DNA from 3 places in the Comamonas sp. MYb69 genome. Region 2 is predicted to be linked to each of the others. Evidence: riboswitches for the same ligand, from Rfam matches in the RefSeq annotation. Region 2 holds a riboswitch; each other region holds the start of a gene.
What was found. Region 2 has a riboswitch for cobalamin ahead of WH303_RS19785 (TonB-dependent receptor domain-containing protein). Riboswitches for the same ligand answer to the same signal wherever they lie in the genome.

Region 1 (6,759 bases), on a different contig from region 2:
TCGCCATCGACCTTCTGGTAACCCAGGCCCAGCTGGTGCATGCCGGCCGCATAGGTCGCCATCAGGCTCCAGGTCAGGTTGTCCACCCGGCCGGCCTTGGCCGCGCCGGTGTCCTTGTTGCGGTACAGGTTCAGGCTCAGCGAGAGGCTTTGCTTCTCGGCCAGCGCCTTTTTGTAGACGCCGCCCAGGTACCAGGTGTTCCAGACATCCTCGTATTGGCCGACGTAGCTTGACAGGCTCAGCCCGCTCCAGGGCGTGGCCCAGCTGCCACCGGCAAAGCTGAAGGCATCGCCTTGCACGCCTGAGTAATTGGCCAGCAGGGGCTGGCCGTTCTTGCGCGCATTGCGGTCGGCCCAGCGGGTAAAGCGGCCGGCCTGCAGCGTCAGTTGCGCAATATCGTTGCTGCTGATCTGCCAGCCCCGGTTGGTCTCGGGCAGCAGGCGGGTGTCGGAGGAGTGAAAGATCGGGTTCTTGCTGCGCATCTCGCCCACTTTCAGCTCGGTCGACGACCAGCGCAGCTTGAGCGCCGCCCCTGCGCGGCCAAAGCTGTCCTGCAGGTCCGTGCCGTCCTTGGCGATATAGCGCGGGTTGCTGCGCACCTTGTCGGCCTCCGAGCCCAGGTTGATGCCGCCATAGGCATGCGCATCGAGCCCCAGGCCGACCACCCCTTGCGTGTAGCCCGAGCTGAAGTTCAGCATCAGCCCATAGCCGGCTTCAGCGGCCTTGTCCGAGCGCGCGCCGCCCGACACCACGCGGGTGCTGTCGCCACGCCGGTAGTCCAGCTGCTCATAGACCATGCGGTTGACCATGCCCAGGCTCGCGCCTTCGATGAAGCCCTTGGCCTCGTCCTGCGCGCCCGCCTGCGCATGGCCTGCCGCCAGGGCCAGCGCCGCCAGGCCGCTGTTGCGCGCCATCCATTTGAAATAAGTCATTGTCTTGTGTTAACCAAATTGCGATAGCGGTTCAGCGCGGCGCCGAGGCGCGGCTGACGATGTCCTTGAAGCGCTGCTGCGCGCGCTCGGGCACCTCGGCAGGTACCTGCAGGCCGGGCAGCGGCGCATCACCCACCTGCACCAGCATCACCATGCCCATTGCGTAATGGGGCAGGCACTGCACGCCATAGAGGCCCGGGGCATCAAAGCTGACCTCGATCTCCTCGTTGATCTTGCCCTTGAAGGGCTTGGCACCGGCGGGCGCCATGCCCGGGATGCTGACCGCGTCGTGCCCGCTGCTGCTGGCCAGGAACTTGATCTTGTCGCCCGGCTTGATCTGCAAAAACTCGGGTTCATAGGTCATCGGACCGGTGGCACTGCGGTTGCGCATCTTGACTTCAAAAGTCTCGGCACCCGCCTGGCTGCACAGCAAGGCGCTCAACACAACAGGTAGCCAGGTTCGGTGGTTCAGGGTGGGCATATCGGCTCACAGTCAGGAAGAAGAAAGCGGACGAAAACGCAGCACGCGGCTGCCGTCCCAGGGGTCGACCAGCGCGCTGGCCTCGACGCGAAAAACTTGCGCCAGCAGCGCGGCATCAAGCACCTGCTCGGGCCGGCCCAGTGCGACGAGCCGGCCTTGCTGCATGACGGCCAGCCGGTCGCAGGCCAGCGCCTGGTTCAGGTCATGCAGGGCCACGACCTTGGTGACGGGCAGGCTGCGGATCAAGGCCATCAGCGACAGCTGCTGGTGGATATCGAGGTGGTTGCAGGGCTCATCGAGCAGCAGCACACCGGGCTGCTGCGCCAGCGCGCGTGCGATGTGCACACGCTGGCGCTCGCCACCCGAGAGGCTGTGCCAGGCGCTGTGGCGGCGGTCCGCCATGCCCACGGCATCCAGGGCCTGCTGCACGGCCTCCCAGTCCTGCGCGGCAAAAGGCTGCAGCGCCGAGAGCCAGGGCGTGCGCCCCAGCGCCACCGCGTCTTCAACGCTGATGGCATCCTGCGTCTCGGCCATCTGCGCCACCAGGGCCAGCTCGCGCGCAATGGCGCGGCGCCCCATCTTGTGCAGCGGCTGGCCCTGCAGCAGCACCTGGCCCTCGTTGGGCCGGATCACACCGGCGAGCAAGCGCAGCAGGCTGGATTTGCCCGAGCCATTGGGGCCAATCAAGCCCAGCATCTCCTGGCGCTGCACCGGCAAGCTGACCTGCTCGACAACCGGCCGGCCTTGCAGGCGCAGGCCCAGCGCGCAGGCCTGCAACACCGGCTGATCCGCAGCGGTTACCGGTTCCGCCGTCATCCGCGCCTCCGCTGGCTTTTGAGCAGAATGCAGGCAAACACCGGCGCGCCGACCAGGGCGGTGATCACGCCAATCGGCAGCACCTGGCCCCGGATCAGGGTGCGCGAGAGCACATCGGCGGCGATCAGAAACACCGCGCCCATCATCGCGCTGGCAGGCACCAGGCGGCCGTGGCTGACGCCGACCAGCATGCGCGCCGCATGCGGAATGACCAGGCCGACAAAGCCGATCGCGCCGACGATGGAAACCATGACGGCCGTCATCAGCGCAGCGGCCAGCAGCAGCACCAGTTGCACGCGGCGCACCGGCACGCCCAGCGCGGCCGCCGATTCGCTGCCAAAGCTGAAGGCATCGAGCGCGCGCGTATGCAGCAGGCACAGCAGCAGGCCGGTGATCGCGATGCAGGCCGTCAGCACGGTATCGGGCCAGCGCACGCCGCTCAGGCTACCCAGCAGCCAGAACATGATGCCCCGGGCCTGCTCGGCACTACCCGACTTGGTGATGATCAGCGAGGTCAGCGCATTGAACAGCTGCGAGCCGGCAATGCCGGCCAGCACAATCTGGCCGCTGTTGCGCAGCCCACCACTGCCGGCGGCGTGGGCCAGCATGGCGACCAGCGCAAACGCGCAGAGCGCGCCAAAAAAGGCGCCCACGGTCATCGATATGGCGCCCGCACCGATGCCGACGACGGTCACCAGCACTGCGCCGGTGGAGGCCCCGGCCGAGATGCCGAGCAAATAGGGCTCGGCCAGCGCATTGCGCAGCAGCGATTGCAAAATGACGCCCGAGACCGCCAGGCCCGCGCCGCAGCTGGCCGCCACCAGCGCCCGGGGCAAGCGGTAGTTCCAGACAATGCCCTGGCTGATGGGATCGATGGCATAGCTGGCACCGGCCAGCTTGTTGGCCAGCACCTGCAGCACCAGGCTGGGCGACAGCGCCGTCTCGCCAACGGCGATGCCCAGCGCCACGCTCAGCAGCAGCGCCAGTGCCGCGCCCAGGCACCAGGCGGCCCCATGCAGCGGCCTGCGCAGCGCCGATGGGCGCGCTGATGCCGTTGCCACCATCATGCAAGGCCTTGCATCAGCGGCTGATCAACGCGCGGCCGCCGGGCCGAGCTTGCGTACCGCATCGCTGATCTGCTCCATGCCATCGACCAGGCGGATCGAGCCTTGCAGCGCATCGGCATCGACAATGACGATGCGGTTGTTCTTGACCGCATCCATGTGCTGGGTGACCGGGTCCTTCTTCAAGAACTCCAGCTTCTTTTGGTAGTCGTCCGCAGGGAAGCGGCGGCGGTCCATGCGGGCGATCACCAGGATCGATGGATTGGCCTTGGCAATGGTTTCCCAACCCACGGTGGGCCACTCTTCGGACGAGTCGACGATATTGCGCAGGCCCAAGGTCTGCAGCATGTAGCCGGCAACCCCGTTCTTGCCCGCCATGTAGGGGTCGATGGCCAGATCGGCGCTGGAGAACCACAGCGCAGCCGTCAGATGGGGCTGCTGCGCGGCCTGGACCTTGGCGACCGCCTTGGCCTGGCGCTCGCGCAGGTCCTTGACCAGGCGCTCACCCTGGGGCTGCACATCAAACAGCTGCGCCAGTTGGGTGATGCTCTTGTAGAGCGCCTGCACATCGTAGGCCGCGGTGCGGGTGCCATCGGCGCCCTTGAGGTTGTTCTTGCCTTCGCAGTCGGAGGGCATCGCATAGGTGGCAATGCCCAGGTCATGGAACTGCTCGCGCGTGCCCACGACGCCGTCCTTGCCGACCATCCACTCGAACTGCGACACCACCAGCGCCGGGCGTTTGCCGATCACCGACTCAAAGCTCGGGTCGTTGTCCGCCAGGCGTGGCACCTTGTCATTGATGGCCTTGAACTGGGGCAGCACGGCGTTGAACCACAGCGAGGTGCCCACCAGCTTGTCGCCCAGACCCAGCGCATACAGCATCTCGGTGCCGGCCTGGCCGATGGTGACGACCGACGCGGGCGCCTGCTTGAGAGAGACCTCGTAGCCGCAGTTGTGCAGCTGCATCGGATAAGGGGCGGCCCAGGCGGACAGCGGCATGAATACACAGGCAGCCAACAGGGCAGGCAGAGCAAAACGGCGAACAGGCATCGGAATCGTCTCTCCAGGTAGAGGCTGGGCATGCGGGCCGTGCGAGCCGATCCGGTGCGGGCTGCTGCCCGGTGGAGCCAGGACAGCCTTGCGCAGACGAGACGCTGCTCACCGCCCGGACACCCCGCCGGTCATGATCAAAACACACGCACATCCGCCATGAATGGGTTTGCCGCACCGGCGTTTGCGTCGTTCGCCTTGCAGCGCGCACAACCGGTGGCATGCCTGTTTCTCTGTGCAAACCGGGGGCTTGCCAGTGGCTTGTGAATGCATGACCTTGGCAGGTCTCCTGACTGGCCGGTCTGCGCAGACCATCGCCTTCCCGAACCGCAGTTCAGTGGCGCATGGATGGCCTGCTCGCGGCCTACAGTTGCGGGGGCAGTTCCGTTTGGGGCGCTGGCTGCCGGCTCGCGCTCCCTGGATTCCCTCATGCCCCGGCACCCTGCCGTGCGCATGTTCTTGCGAAACCAAAGTGGCTGTACTGTAGCCGATTTACAGGGCCTGCATGCTAAGCTGCAGGCCGTTTGATGGCCATGAACCACCCACCCACTACACCCAGCGCATACGGCATCCGCCGCGTTCAGCATCTCGCGCCGGTGGCGGCCTTTTTGCAGGCGGCGCGCCAGGCCATGTTTGGCGATCGGGTCGATACCAGCACGCCGCAGGCCGATCTGCGCGACTTTGCCTCGGTCTATGCATCGCCCGGCGGCTGCATGCTGGCGGCCTGGCAGGGCGACCGCATCATCGGCAGCATTGCCTACCGCCCCTATGACGAGCGCTTTGCCCACCTGGCCGTGCCCAGCGCAGGCACCGCCGAGGTGGTGCGCCTGTATGTGGATCCGGCCTGGCGCCGCCAAGGCCTGGCTGGCGCACTGTTCGCGCAGCTGCGGCAGCGGGCACTGCAGCAGGGTGTGCAGCGGCTCTACCTGCACACGCATCCTTTTTTGCCGGACGCGCAAACCTTCTGGCAGCGCCAGGGCTTTGTCAGCCTGCACCAGGATGCCGACCCGCTGTGGCAAACCATTCATATGCAGCAGGTGCTGCAGACCGGCTCCACTCCGACCCATCCGCTACGGGCGTAAAAAAACCACCGCATGCGGTGGTTTTCCTGTGGCAGTTGCGCAAACAGCGGATCAGCGCTTCTTGCGGTATTTTTGCAGGGCGGCAATCTGGGCGGCCATGACGGACAGCTCGGATTGGGCCTTGGCCAGGTCAAGCTCGCCCTTGGCGTTCTTGAGGGCTTCTTCAGCCTTTTGCTTGGCTTCAACCGCTTTTTGCTCGTCCAGGTCCTTGCCGCGCACAGCGGTGTCGGACAGCACGGTCACGCAGTCGGGTTGCACTTCGAGAATGCCACCAGCCACGAAGATGAACTCTTCGCCGCCGTCGGCCTTCTCAATGCGCACCGAACCCGGCTTGATGCGGGTGATCAACGGCGTGTGGCGGGCGTAGATACCGAGTTCGCCCATTTCACCAGGCAAAGCCACAAAGCGGGCTTCGCCGGAGAAGATGGATTCTTCAGCACTGACCACATCAACGTGGAAGGTGTTCATCTTTGATCCTCAGAGTGAAAAAGAAACTAGTTTGCGAGCCGGGCTGCGTGCGGCAGCCCGTTCTGCAAAGCTTAGATCTTCTTCGCCTTCTCGATGGCTTCGTCGATCGTGCCAACCATGTAGAAGGCTTGCTCGGGCAGGTGGTCGCACTCGCCGTTGACGATCATCTTGAAGCCGCGGATGGTTTCCGACAGCGGCACGTACTTGCCTGGAGCGCCCGTGAACACTTCAGCAACGTGGAAAGGCTGCGACAGGAAACGCTGGATCTTGCGAGCGCGGGCCACGACGAGCTTGTCTTCGGGAGCCAGTTCGTCCATACCCAGAATCGCAATGATGTCGCGCAGTTCGGTGTAGCGCTGCAGGGTACCCTGCACTTGGCGGGCTACCGAGTAGTGCTCTTCACCCACCACTTGGGGGTCCAGCTGGCGGCTGGTCGAAGCCAGTGGGTCCACCGCAGGGTAGATACCCAGCGAAGCGATGTCACGCGACAGCGCCACGGTGGAGTCCAAGTGGGCGAAGGTCGTTGCTGGCGATGGATCGGTGTAATCGTCCGCTGGCACGTACACGGCCTGGATCGAGGTGATCGAACCCACCTTGGTCGAGGTGATACGCTCTTGCAGACGGCCCATTTCTTCGGCCAGCGTAGGCTGGTAGCCCACAGCCGAAGGCATACGGCCCAGCAGTGCGGACACTTCGGTACCGGCCAGCGTGTAGCGGTAGATGTTGTCCACGAAGAACAGCACGTCCTTGCCTTCGTCACGGAACGCTTCAGCCATGGTCAGGCCGGTCAGCGCAACGCGCAGACGGTTTCCTGGTGGCTCGTTCATCTGGCCGTACACCATGGCAACCTTCGAGTCGTTCAGCGA
Region 2 (6,759 bases):
CCCACCGGCAGGCGGTGCGCGGCACGGGCGCCCAGCGGCGCCGTCAGCACGCTGCAGGTGGCAATGGCGGCCAGGCCGGGCAGCCAGATATAGCCCAGCGAATGCGGCGGCAGCCCCTGCAGGTGCAGGCCGGCCACCATGAAGCCGATGACATTGGTGACCGCAATTGGAAAACCCAGCGCCGAGCTGGTGGCGACCGCGTTGTGCATCGGCACGCTGCACCAGGTCATAAAAGGCACGCTGATAAAGGCGCCACCGGCGCCCACCAGGCCCGAGAGGCAGCCGATCACGCCGCCAGCGGCCACCTGGCCGGCCGTGCCCGGCATGGCGCGCATGGCCTTGCTGTTGGGCTTGCGGAACATGCGCAGTGCCGAGTAACCAATGAACAGGCCAAAAAACAAACCCAGGTAACTGCCCTTGAGCACCGCAAAAATGCCCAGGCTGGCCAGCAGGCCGCCCAGCACAATGCCGGGGGCCAGGCGTTTGACAAGGTCCCAGCGCACGGCGCCATGCTGGTGGTGGGCGCGCACGCTGGACATCGAGGTGAAGACGATGGTCGCCATCGAGGTGGCAATCGCCATCTTGATCGCCAGCTCGGGCGCCACCCCCTGGCTGCCCAGGATGTAGGTGATGAAGGGCACCAGCACCATGCCGCCGCCAATGCCCAGCAGGCCCGCCAGAAATCCGCCGATCAGGTCCAGAAACGACAGCGGCAGCAAAACAAGAGGATCAGTCATGGCGCGCAGTAAAAAGGCCACCTGAAACAGGTGGCCTGAAACCCCGCTGTCGCGGAGAGGAGAAGACAGGTTGGGCAGCCTGCCCGAAAAAATCAGGTGTTCGCAGCGGATCCACTGGACCGTCATCCTGAACCGGGGGTTCAGGTGGGCAAGGGCAACCTATCGTTGGGTTCATCTGACGCGAGACGATCACGCTCAATAGGTGATGTACCAAGCCCGTGCTCGTAGAGCATTGGTTCAAGGAACTATAAAGTCCAGCAGGGCTGCGAACGCCTCCATTGTAATCGCTCGCGCCTGCTGCACCCACCAAAACTGCATGTCAATGTGCCTGGATTGGTCAAAAAAGATAGCTGGCTAGCTAGATTGAGAAAGCGCCAAGCTGATATTTTGGCAGGAGGCATTGCATGGCGCCGCAATCTGGTGTTGGCGCCTGCTTGCCGCCCAGCCTCAGGCGCTGGTGTCCAGGGTTTCGGCGGCCTTGGCAGGGGCGGGCGCCAGCGCCGCGTCCAGCCGCTGCATCACCGACTGCAGGCGGGGCTCGTCCCAGTCCAGGCTGGCCTGGTCACCGGTGGCGGGCTGGGCCTGGGCCTCGGCCATCGCGGCAGACTGGGCCGCGGCTTGCGCCTGCAGCGCGTCGGCGGTCTGGCTGAGCTGGCTGTTTTGCACCTGTAAATCCAGCAGATCAAAGGCGACATTGAGGGCCGCCAGCACGGCGATGCGCTCGCGGCCACGGATCTTGCCCGCGTCGCGGATACCGCTCATGGCCTCATCGACATGCTTGACGGCGGCCAGCAGACGTGCTTCCTGGCCTTCGGGGCAGCCCAGCATATAGCTTTGCTGCATGATGTGTACTTCCAGCTGTTTCATCATTCGTCCTGGTCAAAGGTCTTGGGCAGGCGTTCGATCAGTGCATCCACGCGGGCGCGGGCCGCTGTCAGGCGCGATTGGAGGGAGTCGCGCTCCTGGGTCAGGGTGGTGACTTGCTCTTGCAATTGGGCGTGGGCGCGTTGCAAAGCCTCATGACGGCTCAGCAGTGCCTCCACCCGCTCAAGCATCAGATCCATAGAAGGCGTAGTGGCCATAGAGAGACAGTCTTCTTAAGTGCGCAATGGGTTTAACGCTAAAATTGTACCCGTTGGTGCTCGCCCCAGTGGTTCACATGGGGGCAGTTCAACGGGAAGCAGGAGCGCTGCTTGTGCCCTACAAGCCTTACGCAACCTGCGCTGCCCCCGCAACGGTAAGCGATGGTTGGCTTTTGCGCCATCCACAGCCACCACTATGCCACTGAATACCTTGAACAAGTGTTTGGGAAGGCGTGTGCTGTGTCATCGCCAGCCCGGATACCGGCCAACAATAGTGGAGGCGCGCGGCTGAGGCCTTGCCGCGGCTTCCGTGTTCCCCATTGCCGGCGGGGAGGCTGGCGCGGGGTGGTTCATCACCAACTCAGTGCATGTTTTCCTCTGCTTTTTCGACACGCCGCTGCGCGCGTCCCGCGCTTGCGCCCCGCTCGGGCACCCTCCATACCCCCCGTTTTTTTGCCTTGGCCATCGCATCGGCGTTGCCCCTGTTGGCGCTGCAAGCTCAGGCGCAGCAGGCTCCAGCCGCCCAGGAAACAGAGGGTAAGAACCTGCAAGAGATGGTGGTGACCGCCAACCGCATCGAGCAGCCGCTGTCCGACCTGGTGGCCGATATGTCCATCATCGATGCGCAGACCATCGAGCGCCAGGGCCCGGGCAGCGTGGCCGATGTGCTCGCGCGCGTGCCGGGCATCCAGATTTCTCGCAACGGCGGGCCGGGCACGACGACCAGCGTGTTCATGCGCGGCGCCGATTCACGCTTTACCGCCGTCTATGTCGACGGCGTGCGCATGGATTCGCAATCGACCGGCGGCGCCTCCTGGCAGTCGATTCCGCTGGCGCTGATCGACCGCATCGAAGTGCTGCGTGGCCCGGCCGCTGCCGTCTACGGCTCGGACGCAATGGGCGGCGTGGTGCAGATCTTCACCAAGAAAGGTGAGGGCGTGCCCCAGCCCTATGTGGGCCTGGGCTTTGGCAACCGGGGCACGTTCACGGCCGAGGCCGGCATCTCCGGCAGTGCCGAGGGCTGGGATTACGCGCTGGGCCTGAACCGCTCGCAGACCGATGGCTTCAACGCCCGCACCGTGGCCACTGCCAACCCGGACAAGGACGACTACCGCAGCAATGCCGTCAGCGGCCGCCTGGGCTACCAGATCAACCGCCAGCACCGGCTCGAAGCCACCTTGCTGGCCAGCGATGTGAACTCGGGCTATGACAGCAGCCTGACCGAGGACGACCGCAGCCTCAACAAGATGTATGCGCTGGGCCTGAACTGGCAGGCGCAGTGGACCGAGCACTACAGCACCAAGCTGCAGTTCAGCCAGTCGCGCGACTATTACGAGACCCGGCCCTCGCCCTACCAGACGGACACGCGCCTGCACAACTACCTGTTCCAAAATACCTGGCGCCTGGGCGTCCACACCTTGACGGCCGCGCTGGAGCGGCGTGACGACGCACTGACCAATGGCGGCATTGACCGCGACCGCCACCAGAATGCGCTGGCGCTGGGCTATGGCCTGAACACCGGCCCGCACACCGTGCAGCTGAACCTGCGCCGGGATGACGACAGCGAGTTTGGCGGCAAGACCACCGGCAGCGCCGCCTATGGCTACGCCTTTGCAACCAACTGGCGCGCCACCGCGACCGTGGGCACGGCCTTCCGCGCGCCCACGCTCTACCAGCGCTTTAGCGAATACGGCGACGCATCCTTGCAGCCCGAGAAAAGCCGCAATGCCGAGCTGGGCCTGCGCTGGGCGCAGGGTGCCGATAGCTTCTCGGCCACGGCCTACCGCAACCGGGTCACCAACCTGATCAACTTCTCGTCGCCCGGCAGCTGCGACAGCGAATTTGGCTGCTATGCCAATGTGGGCAAGGCACGCCTGGAAGGCATTACCCTGGCGGCCACGACCAAGCTGGGCGCCTTCAACCTGCACGGCTCGGTCGACTTCCAGAACCCGCGCGATACCGAAAACGACAAGCTGCTGGCGCGCCGCGCCAAGCGCTATGCCACCCTGGGCGCCGAGACCCGTGCCGCCGGTTGGACCTGGGCTGCCGACCTGCAGACCAGCGCCAAGCGCTTTGACAATGCCGCCAACACCAACGTGCTGGGCGGCTACACCTTGTTCAACCTGTCGGCGCAGACCGAGATCGTCAAGGATGTGAACCTGATCGCCCGGATCAACAACCTGGCGGACAAGCGCTACCAGACCGCACGCACCTATGCCACCGAAGGGCGCAGCGTGTATGTGGGTGTGAAGTGGATGCCGCGCTGAGCGCAGAGGGGATAAGCCAGCCATGACAGAGACGACGGTTCAGGACCGCCCAATAGCGCCTTGCGTGGCACTGCTGATTGCGGCGCCCGCATCGGGTCAGGGCAAGACCACGGTGACAGCAGCCTTGGCGCGCCTGCATGCCCGCCAGGGCCGGCGGGTGCAGGTGTTCAAATGCGGCCCGGATTTTCTCGATCCGCAGTGGCTGCGCCTGGCCAGCGGCCAGCCGGTGCATGCGCTGGACCGCTGGATGAACGGCGAAGCCGATGTGCGCGCACGCCTGTTCCAGGCCGCACAAAGCAACGATGTGCTGCTGATCGAAGGCGTGATGGGCCTGTTCGACGGTGCCAACAGCGCGGCCGAGCTGGCCAAGTCGCTGGGTATCTCCGCTGTGGTGGTGGTGGATGCATCGGCCATGGCCGCCACCTTTGGCGCCATTGCCCATGGCCTGCAGCACTATGACCCGGGCCTGCAGCTGGCCGGCGTGCTGGCCAACCGCGTGGCCACCGCCCACCATGGTGAGATGCTGCGCAGCGGCCTGCGCGACCCGGCCCTGTGGCTGGGCGCGATGAACCAGGTGAGCCTCGATGCTGCGAAACCGCGCGCCAACCTGCTGCCCGAACGCCATCTGGGCCTGGTGGCTGCCCATGAGCTGCACGACGCTGCCGAGCGCCTGGATGCCGCCGCCGATGTGCTGGCGCAAACGCCGCTGGGCCAACTGACTTGGCAGGAATGGCAGCAGCGCTGGACGGTGGCCTTTACCGCGCCTGCTGCCGCCGCCCCGGTGGCCGCCTGGCTGGCCGGGCGCCGCATTGCCGTCGCCCGCGATGCCGCCTTTAGCTTTATCTACACCGCCAATCTGGAATGCCTGCAGGCCATGGGCGCCGAGCTGGCCTTTTTCTCGCCGATTGCCGGCGACCGCCTGCCCGCCTGCGATGCGCTGTGGCTGCCGGGCGGCTACCCGGAGCTGCACCTGCCCGCGCTCAAGGCCAATGCCGGCCTGCAGCTGGATCTGCAGGCGCACCTGGAAGAGCGCAAGCCCGTCTGGGCCGAATGCGGAGGCATGGTGGCGCTGGCCGAGGGCCTGACCGATCTGGACAGCCGCTGGCACAGCCTGTGGGGCTTGCTGCCAGCGCAGGCCGTGATGCAGCAGCGCCTGGCGGGCCTGGGCATGCAGCAGCTGCTGACGCCCTGGGGCATGCTGCGCGGCCATACCTTTCACTATTCCAAGCTGCAGAGCGAGGCCCTGGAAGTAGCGCGCAGCAGCCGCCCGGGCCAGGCGGCCGAGAGCGGCAAGGGCGAAGCCGTCTACCAGCAGGGCAGCATCCATGCGAGCTATTTCCATGCCTGGTTTCCCTCGTGCCCGCAGGCGGTGGCCGCTTTGCTGGGGGTGGACATGCCCGTGGTCGATCCGCAGGCCTGGCATACCGAGGCACTGAACGCCTAAGATGCGCGGCATGGATGACTCTCTTTTCCACGTTGATGGAGCGCCGCTGAAATTGCTGCTGCTGGGCGGGCAGAAATCGGGCAAATCGCGCCAGGCCGAGCTGCTGGCGCGTGCCTGGCTGCAGGCCGGTGCCGGTCGCAGCGCCAGCCTGGTCGCCACCGGCACCGCGTATGACGCCGAGATGCACGAGCGCATTGCGCGCCACCAGCGAGACCGCCGCGCCCGCGTGCCGCAACTGGCCACCGTGGAGGCGCCGCGCGACGTGGCCCAGCAGCTGCTGGCGAGCAGCCGGCCCGAACACCTGCTGGTGGTCGACTGCCTGACCCTGTGGCTCACCAACTGGTTGATGCCGATGGAGCCCTCACCGCTTGAGCCTGCGCAGACCTGGCAGGCGCAGTGCGATGCCTTTATCGCAGCCCTGCAGTCCGCCACTGGCCCCATCATTCTGGTCAGCAATGAGATTGGCCTGGGCGTTATTCCTATGGGCCGTGAGGTGCGCGCCTTTGTCGATGCGCTGGGACTGCTGAACCAGCAAGCGGCAGCGGCCTGCAACCGCGTACAACTGATGGCGGCGGGCTTGCCGCTGCAGATGAAATGATGGCTTTGTTGATGGCTCCCCCATCCTTTCTGCGGAAAACGCTGGCCTGGGTAGCGCTGATGCTCGCATTGCCGATGGCCCAAGCGGCACCGTCTGCCAGTGTGGATGAACTGCGCCTGCAACCCTTTGCCAACGCGCCGGTCTGGAAGGACCAGGACCTGGTCAGGCCCGCGGCCATCGTCGATGACCGGGGCCGCAAGGTCCAACTGGCACAACCGCCGCTACGCATCGTGAGCCTCTTGCCATCGCTGACCGAGAGCACCTGCGCGCTCGGTTTGTGCGAACGCCTGGTGGGCGTGGACCGCTATTCGGACTGGCCTGCCTCGGTCAAGAAGCTGCCGGTGGTGGGCGGCGGGCTGGACCCGAGCGTGGAATCGGTCGTGGCGCTCAAGCCCGATGTGGTGCTGCTGTCCGATGCCTCCAAGGCGGCGGAACGTTTGCAGGCGCTGGGCCTGAAGGTGGTGGCGCTCGATGTGAAATCCAAGGCCGATATCCACCGCGTGCTGGGCACCCTGGGCCAGCTCTTGGGCGTGCCCCAGGCGCAGGGCGCTGACCGGGTCTGGCGTGACTTGGAATCGGGCATTGATGCGGTGGTGCGCGAACTGCCCGAGCGCACGCGCCATACCCGGGT
Region 3 (6,759 bases), on a different contig from region 2:
GGTGGAGATTGCGGCCGACAAGCTGCGCGCCGACTTTGCCGGCACCTCGGACCCCAGCCGCTACGGCATCAATGTGCCACTGACCTACACCAAGGCCTATGCCTCCTATGCGCTCAAATGTGCGATTGCGCCAGAGATCCCCAACAACTGGGGCTCGCTGGAGCCTTTTGAGATCAGCGCGCCGGAGGACTGCATCCTCAATGCCCACCGCCCGCGCCCGGTCTCGGTGCGCCATGTCATCGGCCATCTGATCCCCGATGTGGTGCTGGGCGCGTTGCAGCCCATTTGCCAGGGTGAGATTCCGGCCGAAGGGGCCAGCTCGCTGTGGAACCTCCAGATGCGCTTCAAGGGCATCACCCAGGCCACACGCAACCAGCAGCACGAAATCCTGATGTTCAACACCGGCGGCACCGGCGCGCGCCCCTCGAGCGATGGCCTCAGCGCCACCGCCTTCCCCAGCGGCGTGCAGGCCATGTCGGTCGAGGTGACCGAGAGCATCGGCCCCATCATCATCTGGCGCAAGGAGCTGCGCCCCAACTCGGGCGGCGCCGGCCGCTGGCGGGGTGGCCTGGGCCAGCGCATCGAGGTGGGCTCGGCCGAGGGCTTTGAGTTTGACCTGAACGCCATGTTCGACCGCGTGCATTTTGCAGCGCGCGGCCACAACGGCGGCCAAAGCGGCGCACTGGGCAAGGTGTCGCTGGACGACGGCACCGCCTTGCGCGGCAAGGGCAAGCAGCAGATCCCGGCTGGGCGCCGTTTGATTCTGGACTTGCCCGGCGGCGGCGGCAACGGCGATGCGGCCCAGCGCCCGCCAGCCTTGGTGCAGCGCGATGTGGACTACGGTTACATCAGCGCCGAGCAGGCAGAGGCGGACTACGCCCATGCCAAGCGGCTGACGCCGGCCTGATCGCATGACGATGGCCAGCGGCCCAGCCGCTGGCCCGTTCCCCACTTTTTCTCTCACTGCAGGACTTCAAGGTAGCTCGATGCGCACACACAATCCCATGGCAGATGGCTTTGCCGCCCCAAGTGCAAGCCTTTCGGACTGGTCGTCTCCTCAAGCGGCGGTGGCGCCGCGCGCGGTGCAGTCCAAGGAGCTCAACCGCGTGGTGCTGGCCTCGGTGGTGGGCAGCTTTGTCGAGTGGTTCGAGTTCTCGGTCTACGGCTACCTGGCAGCAGTGCTGGGCAAGGTGTTTTTTGCCACCAGCTCGCCGACGATGCAGATCACGGCATCCTGGGCGGCCTTTGCGATTGCCTTTTTTGCCCGCCCCATTGGCGGCATCTTCTTTGGCTCGCTGGGCGACAAGTACGGCAGAAAGCGGGTGCTGACCATCACCATCATCATGATGGCGATCTCCACCTTTTTGATCGGCGTGCTGCCCGGCTATGCGAGCATCGGCATTGCCGCGCCGCTGCTGCTGATCGTGCTGCGCCTGATGCAGGGGCTGTCGGCCGGGGGCGAGGCCAGTGGCGCGGCCATCTTTGTGGCCGAGTACTGCCGCGACCGCAACCGTACCTTGCTCACCAGCTGGGTGGAGGTAGGCTGCATGGCGGGCTTTTTCTTCGGCGCCTCGGTCTCGGCCATCCTGACGGTGTTTTTCAGCGCCGACCAGATTCTGGACTGGGCCTGGCGCATTCCGTTTCTGATTGCGCTGCCGCTGGGCGCTATTGGCCTCTATATCCGCAAGTACCTGGAAGAGACCCCCACCTTCATGGCCATGAAGCAGCAGCATGACGCACTGGCCCAGGCGAGCTGGAAGGTGCTGTTCGCGACGCACAAGAAGGAGCTGTTCCAGTCGGCCGGCATCATCATCGTGACCAATGTCACCTTGTTCACCGTCGTCACCTATATTCCGACCTACTTTGTCAGCGCCCTGCATGTCGATGTGGCCACCGGCCTCAAGCTCTCGCTGGGCCCGCAGCTCTTTTTGGTGGTGATGATCCCCATCATGGGCCTGCTGGCCGACAAATTCAGCCGCAAGACGATGATGATCGCTGCGAGCCTGGCGATTGCGGTACTGGCCGTGCCTTGCTTTCACCTGCTGCTCGAAGGCAGCACCGCCGCCAAGATCTCGTCCTTGATGATGCTGAACTTCTGTCTGGCCATGCTGCTGGGCAGCATCTACTCGATCATTCCTTCGATGTTCCACACCAGCGTGCGCTTCAAGGGCATGGCGCTGAGCTACAACGTGGCCGTGGCGATGTTTGCCGGCACCGCGCCGATGATCAACTCCTGGCTGATTGCCCAGACCGGCAACCCGGTCGTGCCCGCCTACTACCTGATCGGCGCGGCAATCATCGGCCTCGTGGCGCTGGTCAGCAGCCGGGACCGCACCGGTCTGCCGATGCATGGTGATCCGGTGCAGTAAGGCCATGCGCTGCTGAGCGCTGCGCCAGCCCGAACGCATCCCTTCTGGATGCGTTTTTTTTATGCATCAGCGGGGCAGGGCGCAGCGGGCAAGAACGCTGGCGTGCCGGCCCGCTGGCCGCCGGGCTGCGACCTATAATCATCGGCAGCCCGGGCGTTCCTCCCTCCTGCCCGGCGCCCCTCCATGAAATACAAGCTACCGCCCCTGCAGCCACTGCGCGTGTTCGAGTCCGTCTACCGCCATGGCTCCATCCGCAAGGCGGCCGATGAGCTGTGCCTGACGCCGCAGGCCGCCAGCCAGCAACTCAAGCAACTGGAGAGTGCGCTGGATGTGCAGCTGTTCGAGCGCGGCGCGCGGGGCCTGGCGGCCAGCGCCGAGGCGCAGACCTTGTACCACTATGTGGAGCAGGGGCTTGATGCGCTGAGCCAGGGGCTGGAAGCAGTGCGTTCCCACCACAAGGATGCGCAGTTCCATATCCAGGTCAGCCCGTATTTTGCAACCCAGTACCTGATCCGCTCGCTGCCCTCGTTCACCAAGGATTACCCGGAGCTCGACCTGCGCATCTCCATCGGTGTGGAGCTGCCTTCGTTCGATAGCAGTGATCTGGACGCAGCCATTGTCTGGGGCTACGGCGGTGTGGACCATCTCGATGAAACGCCGCTGCTCGAAGACCTCAAGGTCATCGTCGCCACGCCCCAGCTGCTGGCCCAGCACCCGGTGGAGAGCGCGCAGGATTTGCCGCACCACCGGCTGATATCGCCGCTGACGCACAACAGCCTGTGGCAGGACATTTATGCGATGCTGGGCCTGGATCCTGGCGGCAAGCATGTCAGCCCCATGCTGCTGCACACGCACGATGCGATGCTGCAAGCGGTGCTCAGCGGGCAGGGCGTGGGCCTGCTGTCCTATGTCGATGCGCTCAGCTATATCCACAGCGGCAAGCTGCTGGCTCCCTTTGGGGCCGAGCTGCTGCGCCAGCTGCCGATGGACAGAACGCCCAAGTTCCACCTCTACACCCGCCGGGGTGGGGGAGAGCGCCCGATCCAGGCGAGCTTTCGGCAGTGGCTGCTGGGCCAGCTGCGCAGCACTGACTTTATCGGCTATGCGACGCGGCTGCCGCAGGGCTGATACAGCCACTGGGGCATGCGCTGTATCGCCCAGCTGACACCGGCCTGGACGAAAAGGCGCTGCCCGGGCCTGCGGCTGGTACACTGGCTGCGCTTTGAAAAAAGCCTATCTACAGGTGCTTGTATTGCACAAGTGAAACGGGAACAAGGTCGGGAGTGCGCTCCCCCAAGCCTTGGCTGCCCCCGCAACGGTAGACAGGAAACGTAGCCGATGCGGCCCGCTCCCACGCGGGCCCAGTCACTGGGGTTGAAAGAGTGTCCACGCCTGCCAGGCAACAAGACGCCCGCACCCTGGGAAGACCGGCTACCGGGTCAGCGCCTGCGCTGCACCGCCTGTAAGCCCGGAGACCGGCCTGTTCCTAGTCGCAGTGCGCGCTGTGCCTCTGGCCAGCACGTGCTCTCTCAACTGTCTGCGGGGTGTGGACGGCGGTTCTTCGCGCGACCCCGTCTTGGGGGGTGACCGCGTGCAGTGCAGCCCCCGCATCAGGCAGTTAGCGCCTTTTGTTCAAATGACTGCAGTTCCTTTTCCGAAAAACCGGCTCCTGGCTGCCCAGCGGCTCTCTTCCTCCCTGCGCCTCGTTGGCAGCTCCTGTGTTCTGTGCCTGCCCGCCTTGGGCATCGCAGTGGCCCATGCCCAAGATGCCTCACTGCCCGAAGTGGTGGTGACCGACAAGAGCAGCGAGCCCAATGCGCTCCAGCTGCCTTCCACCTCGGCCAGCAAGCTGGCCGTACCGCTGCAGGACCTGCCGGCCAGCGTCAGCTCGGTCTCGGCCGTGCAGATCCAGGAGCGCGCCGACTATGAGGTGGTCGATGCCGTGGGCCGCAGCGTGGGCCTGAGCGCCAATGGCACCCCTGGCAATGGCGGGCTGTCGTTCTCCAGCCGGGGCTTTACCGGTGTCAACTCGGTGGGTGTGGCCGAAGACGGGCTGAGCCTGGGGGTTGCAGCCGGCACCGTGGCCTATCCCAATTCCAGCTGGGGCTATGAGCGCTTTGATGTGCTGCGCGGCCCCGCATCGCTGATGTACGGCAGCGGCACCATGGGCGCCACGGTGAACGCGGTGCGCAAGGAACCCAGCCGCACTACCTCGTCCGAAGTCTTGCTGGGCGCCGGCTCCCACGGCACCGCCCGTGCAGGCCTGGGCAGCACCGGCGCGCTGAGCGACAGCCTGAGCTACCGCCTGGATGTCTACGGTGATCGCAGCGATGGCGAACGCCAACTGGGCAACAGCGACAGCAAGAAGATCATGAGCGCCATCCGCTGGCAGGCGAGCAGCGATCTGCGCCTGGACCTGACGGCCGATGTCAGCGACCAGCGGCCCGAGCGCTACTTTGGCACCCCGGTGGTCGATGGCAAGCCGGTGGCGGCGCTGCGCGACCGCAATTTCAACTTTCTTGACAGCGACATCCACTACAAGGACCAGCGCTACAAATTGAAGGCCGAGTGGAACGTCAGCGAGGCGCTGGTGCTGCGCAACGAGACCTACCACATGAAGGCCGACCGCCACTGGAAGAACATCGAAGGCTATGACTACGATGCCAGCACGCGCATGGTTCACCGCTACGACTACCTGGAGATCGGCCACGACCTGGAACAAAGCGGCAACCGCCTGGGCACCGTGTTCAAGCCCGGCCAGCATGAGATTGCGATGGGCTGGGATGTATCGCAGGCCAAGTTCACCGCCCTCAACAGCTCGCCCTATACCGGTGAATCCGATGTGCCGCTGACTGGCGGCACCAGTGGCTACTGGGACAGCCCGGACCCTTACAAGCCGCGCATGACCTCGCGCATCCGCCAAAACGCCTTCTACCTGGAAGACGCCTGGAAGCTGGGCGAGCAGTGGCTGCTGATGGCCGGCCTGCGCCGTGACCTGTATGACTTTGACCGCATGGACCTGCTGAGCCAGGCCCGCTTTGACAAGACCTTGGGCGGCACCTCCTGGCGCCTGGGCCTCACGCACAAGCTGGACCAGAACACCAGCATCTATGCCCAGGTCAGCACCGGCCATGACCCAGTCAACAGCCTGCTGTCGCTGACCCAGTCGCAAACCGGCTTTACATTGAGCAAAGGCCGCCAGGTGGAAGTGGGCATCAAGCAGCAGCTGCCCAATGGCCAGGGCGAATGGACCCTGGCGGTCTTCGATATCCAGAAGAAGGACATCATCACGCGTGATCCGGACCGGCCAGCGCTGTCGATCCAGGGCGGCAAGCAGTCGTCCAAGGGGATCGAGCTGGCAGGCAGCTGGCGGGCCACCAAGGCCTGGCGCTTCGAGGGTAACCTGGCCTATGTGGATGCCCAGTTCGACGAGCTGCTCGAAGGCGCCACGGCCATTGACCGCGCTGGCAACCAGCCCGCCAATGTACCGCGCTACACGGCCAATGCCTGGGCCCATTACCAGACGGGCGATTGGCGCGCCTCGCTGGGCCTGCGCCATGTGGCCAGCCGCTACACCAGCAATGCCAATACCGCGCAGCTGCCCGCCTACACGGTGGCCGATGCGGTACTGGGCTGGAACCTGAACCGCAGCACCACCTTGAACCTGGTTGGCCGTAACCTGACCAACAAGCGCTATGCTGCATCGTCCTACGGCTCGCAATGGCTGATGGGTAACGGCCGCAGCTTTGAGCTGATGGCCCATCTGCGTTTCTGAGCAAGGCCCAGGCATGACACCACGCGCGTTTAGGTACTTTCAGCATGCGTTGGCGGCGGCGGCCGCCGTCGCGCTGCTGGGTTGTGACCAGCCCGCTGGGCAGGGCGCCACCGGCGGCACAGCACCGGCCACGGTGGCTGCTGCGCCTGCGGCCGATCCAGGCCTGCGGGCCACCCCTCTCGTGATCGATGTCTGCGGCCAGCCCCAGCGCTATGACCGGGTGCCCCAGCGCGCCATCACGCACGATGTGAACATCACCGAGATGTTCCTGTTTCTGGGCCTGGGGCCCAGGCTGGTCGGCTACTCGGGCATACCGTCGCGCAAGGAAATCAGCCCCGAGCTGATGACCCAGCTGGCCAAGGTGCCCAAGCTGTCGTCGCAGGACATGAACCTGGAAAACATGCTGGAGGCCCGCGCCGACTTCGTCTTTGGCGGCTGGAGCTATGGCTTTCGGCCGGGCGGGGTCACGCCCGAGCTGCTGGCCCAGCATGGCGTGGCCAGCTATGTGCTGTCCGAGTCCTGCATCCATGTGCAAAAGCGCGAGCGTGTGGCGCTGGGCGACACCTTGGCGGACCTGCGCAATGTGGCGCGCATCTTTGACATTGAGCCCCAGGC

Region 1: it holds a riboswitch for cobalamin, as region 2 does, so the genes downstream of both, WH303_RS23275 (ABC transporter substrate-binding protein) here and WH303_RS19785 (TonB-dependent receptor domain-containing protein) in region 2, are expected to answer to the same signal.
Region 3: it holds a riboswitch for cobalamin, as region 2 does, so the genes downstream of both, WH303_RS09370 (TonB-dependent receptor) here and WH303_RS19785 (TonB-dependent receptor domain-containing protein) in region 2, are expected to answer to the same signal.

Annotation. Positions count from the first base shown of each region.
Region 1 is NZ_JBBGZG010000023.1:21,040-27,798, reverse strand. Features, by position in the region: gene WH303_RS23295 (OprD family outer membrane porin) at 1-932, opposite strand, end outside; gene WH303_RS23290 (pseudoazurin) at 964-1,413, opposite strand; gene WH303_RS23285 (ABC transporter ATP-binding protein) at 1,426-2,229, opposite strand; gene WH303_RS23280 (FecCD family ABC transporter permease) at 2,226-3,296, opposite strand; gene WH303_RS23275 (ABC transporter substrate-binding protein) at 3,321-4,292, opposite strand; cobalamin riboswitch at 4,606-4,830, opposite strand; gene WH303_RS23270 (GNAT family N-acetyltransferase) at 4,877-5,425, shown strand; gene WH303_RS23265 (F0F1 ATP synthase subunit epsilon) at 5,477-5,893, opposite strand; gene atpD (F0F1 ATP synthase subunit beta) at 5,965-6,759, opposite strand, start outside.
Region 2 is NZ_JBBGZG010000016.1:33,457-40,215, forward strand. Features, by position in the region: gene WH303_RS19770 (sulfite exporter TauE/SafE family protein) at 1-737, opposite strand, end outside; gene WH303_RS19775 (cell division protein ZapA) at 1,185-1,604, opposite strand; gene WH303_RS19780 (hypothetical protein) at 1,604-1,819, opposite strand; cobalamin riboswitch at 1,859-2,103, shown strand; gene WH303_RS19785 (TonB-dependent receptor domain-containing protein) at 2,188-4,086, shown strand; gene WH303_RS19790 (cobyrinate a,c-diamide synthase) at 4,109-5,530, shown strand; gene WH303_RS19795 (bifunctional adenosylcobinamide kinase/adenosylcobinamide-phosphate guanylyltransferase) at 5,541-6,128, shown strand; gene WH303_RS19800 (ABC transporter substrate-binding protein) at 6,140-6,759, shown strand, end outside.
Region 3 is NZ_JBBGZG010000005.1:243,272-250,030, reverse strand. Features, by position in the region: gene WH303_RS09385 (hydantoinase B/oxoprolinase family protein) at 1-907, shown strand, start outside; gene WH303_RS09380 (MFS transporter) at 987-2,369, shown strand; gene WH303_RS09375 (LysR substrate-binding domain-containing protein) at 2,553-3,497, shown strand; cobalamin riboswitch at 3,594-3,867, shown strand; gene WH303_RS09370 (TonB-dependent receptor) at 4,120-6,144, shown strand; gene WH303_RS09365 (ABC transporter substrate-binding protein) at 6,158-6,759, shown strand, end outside.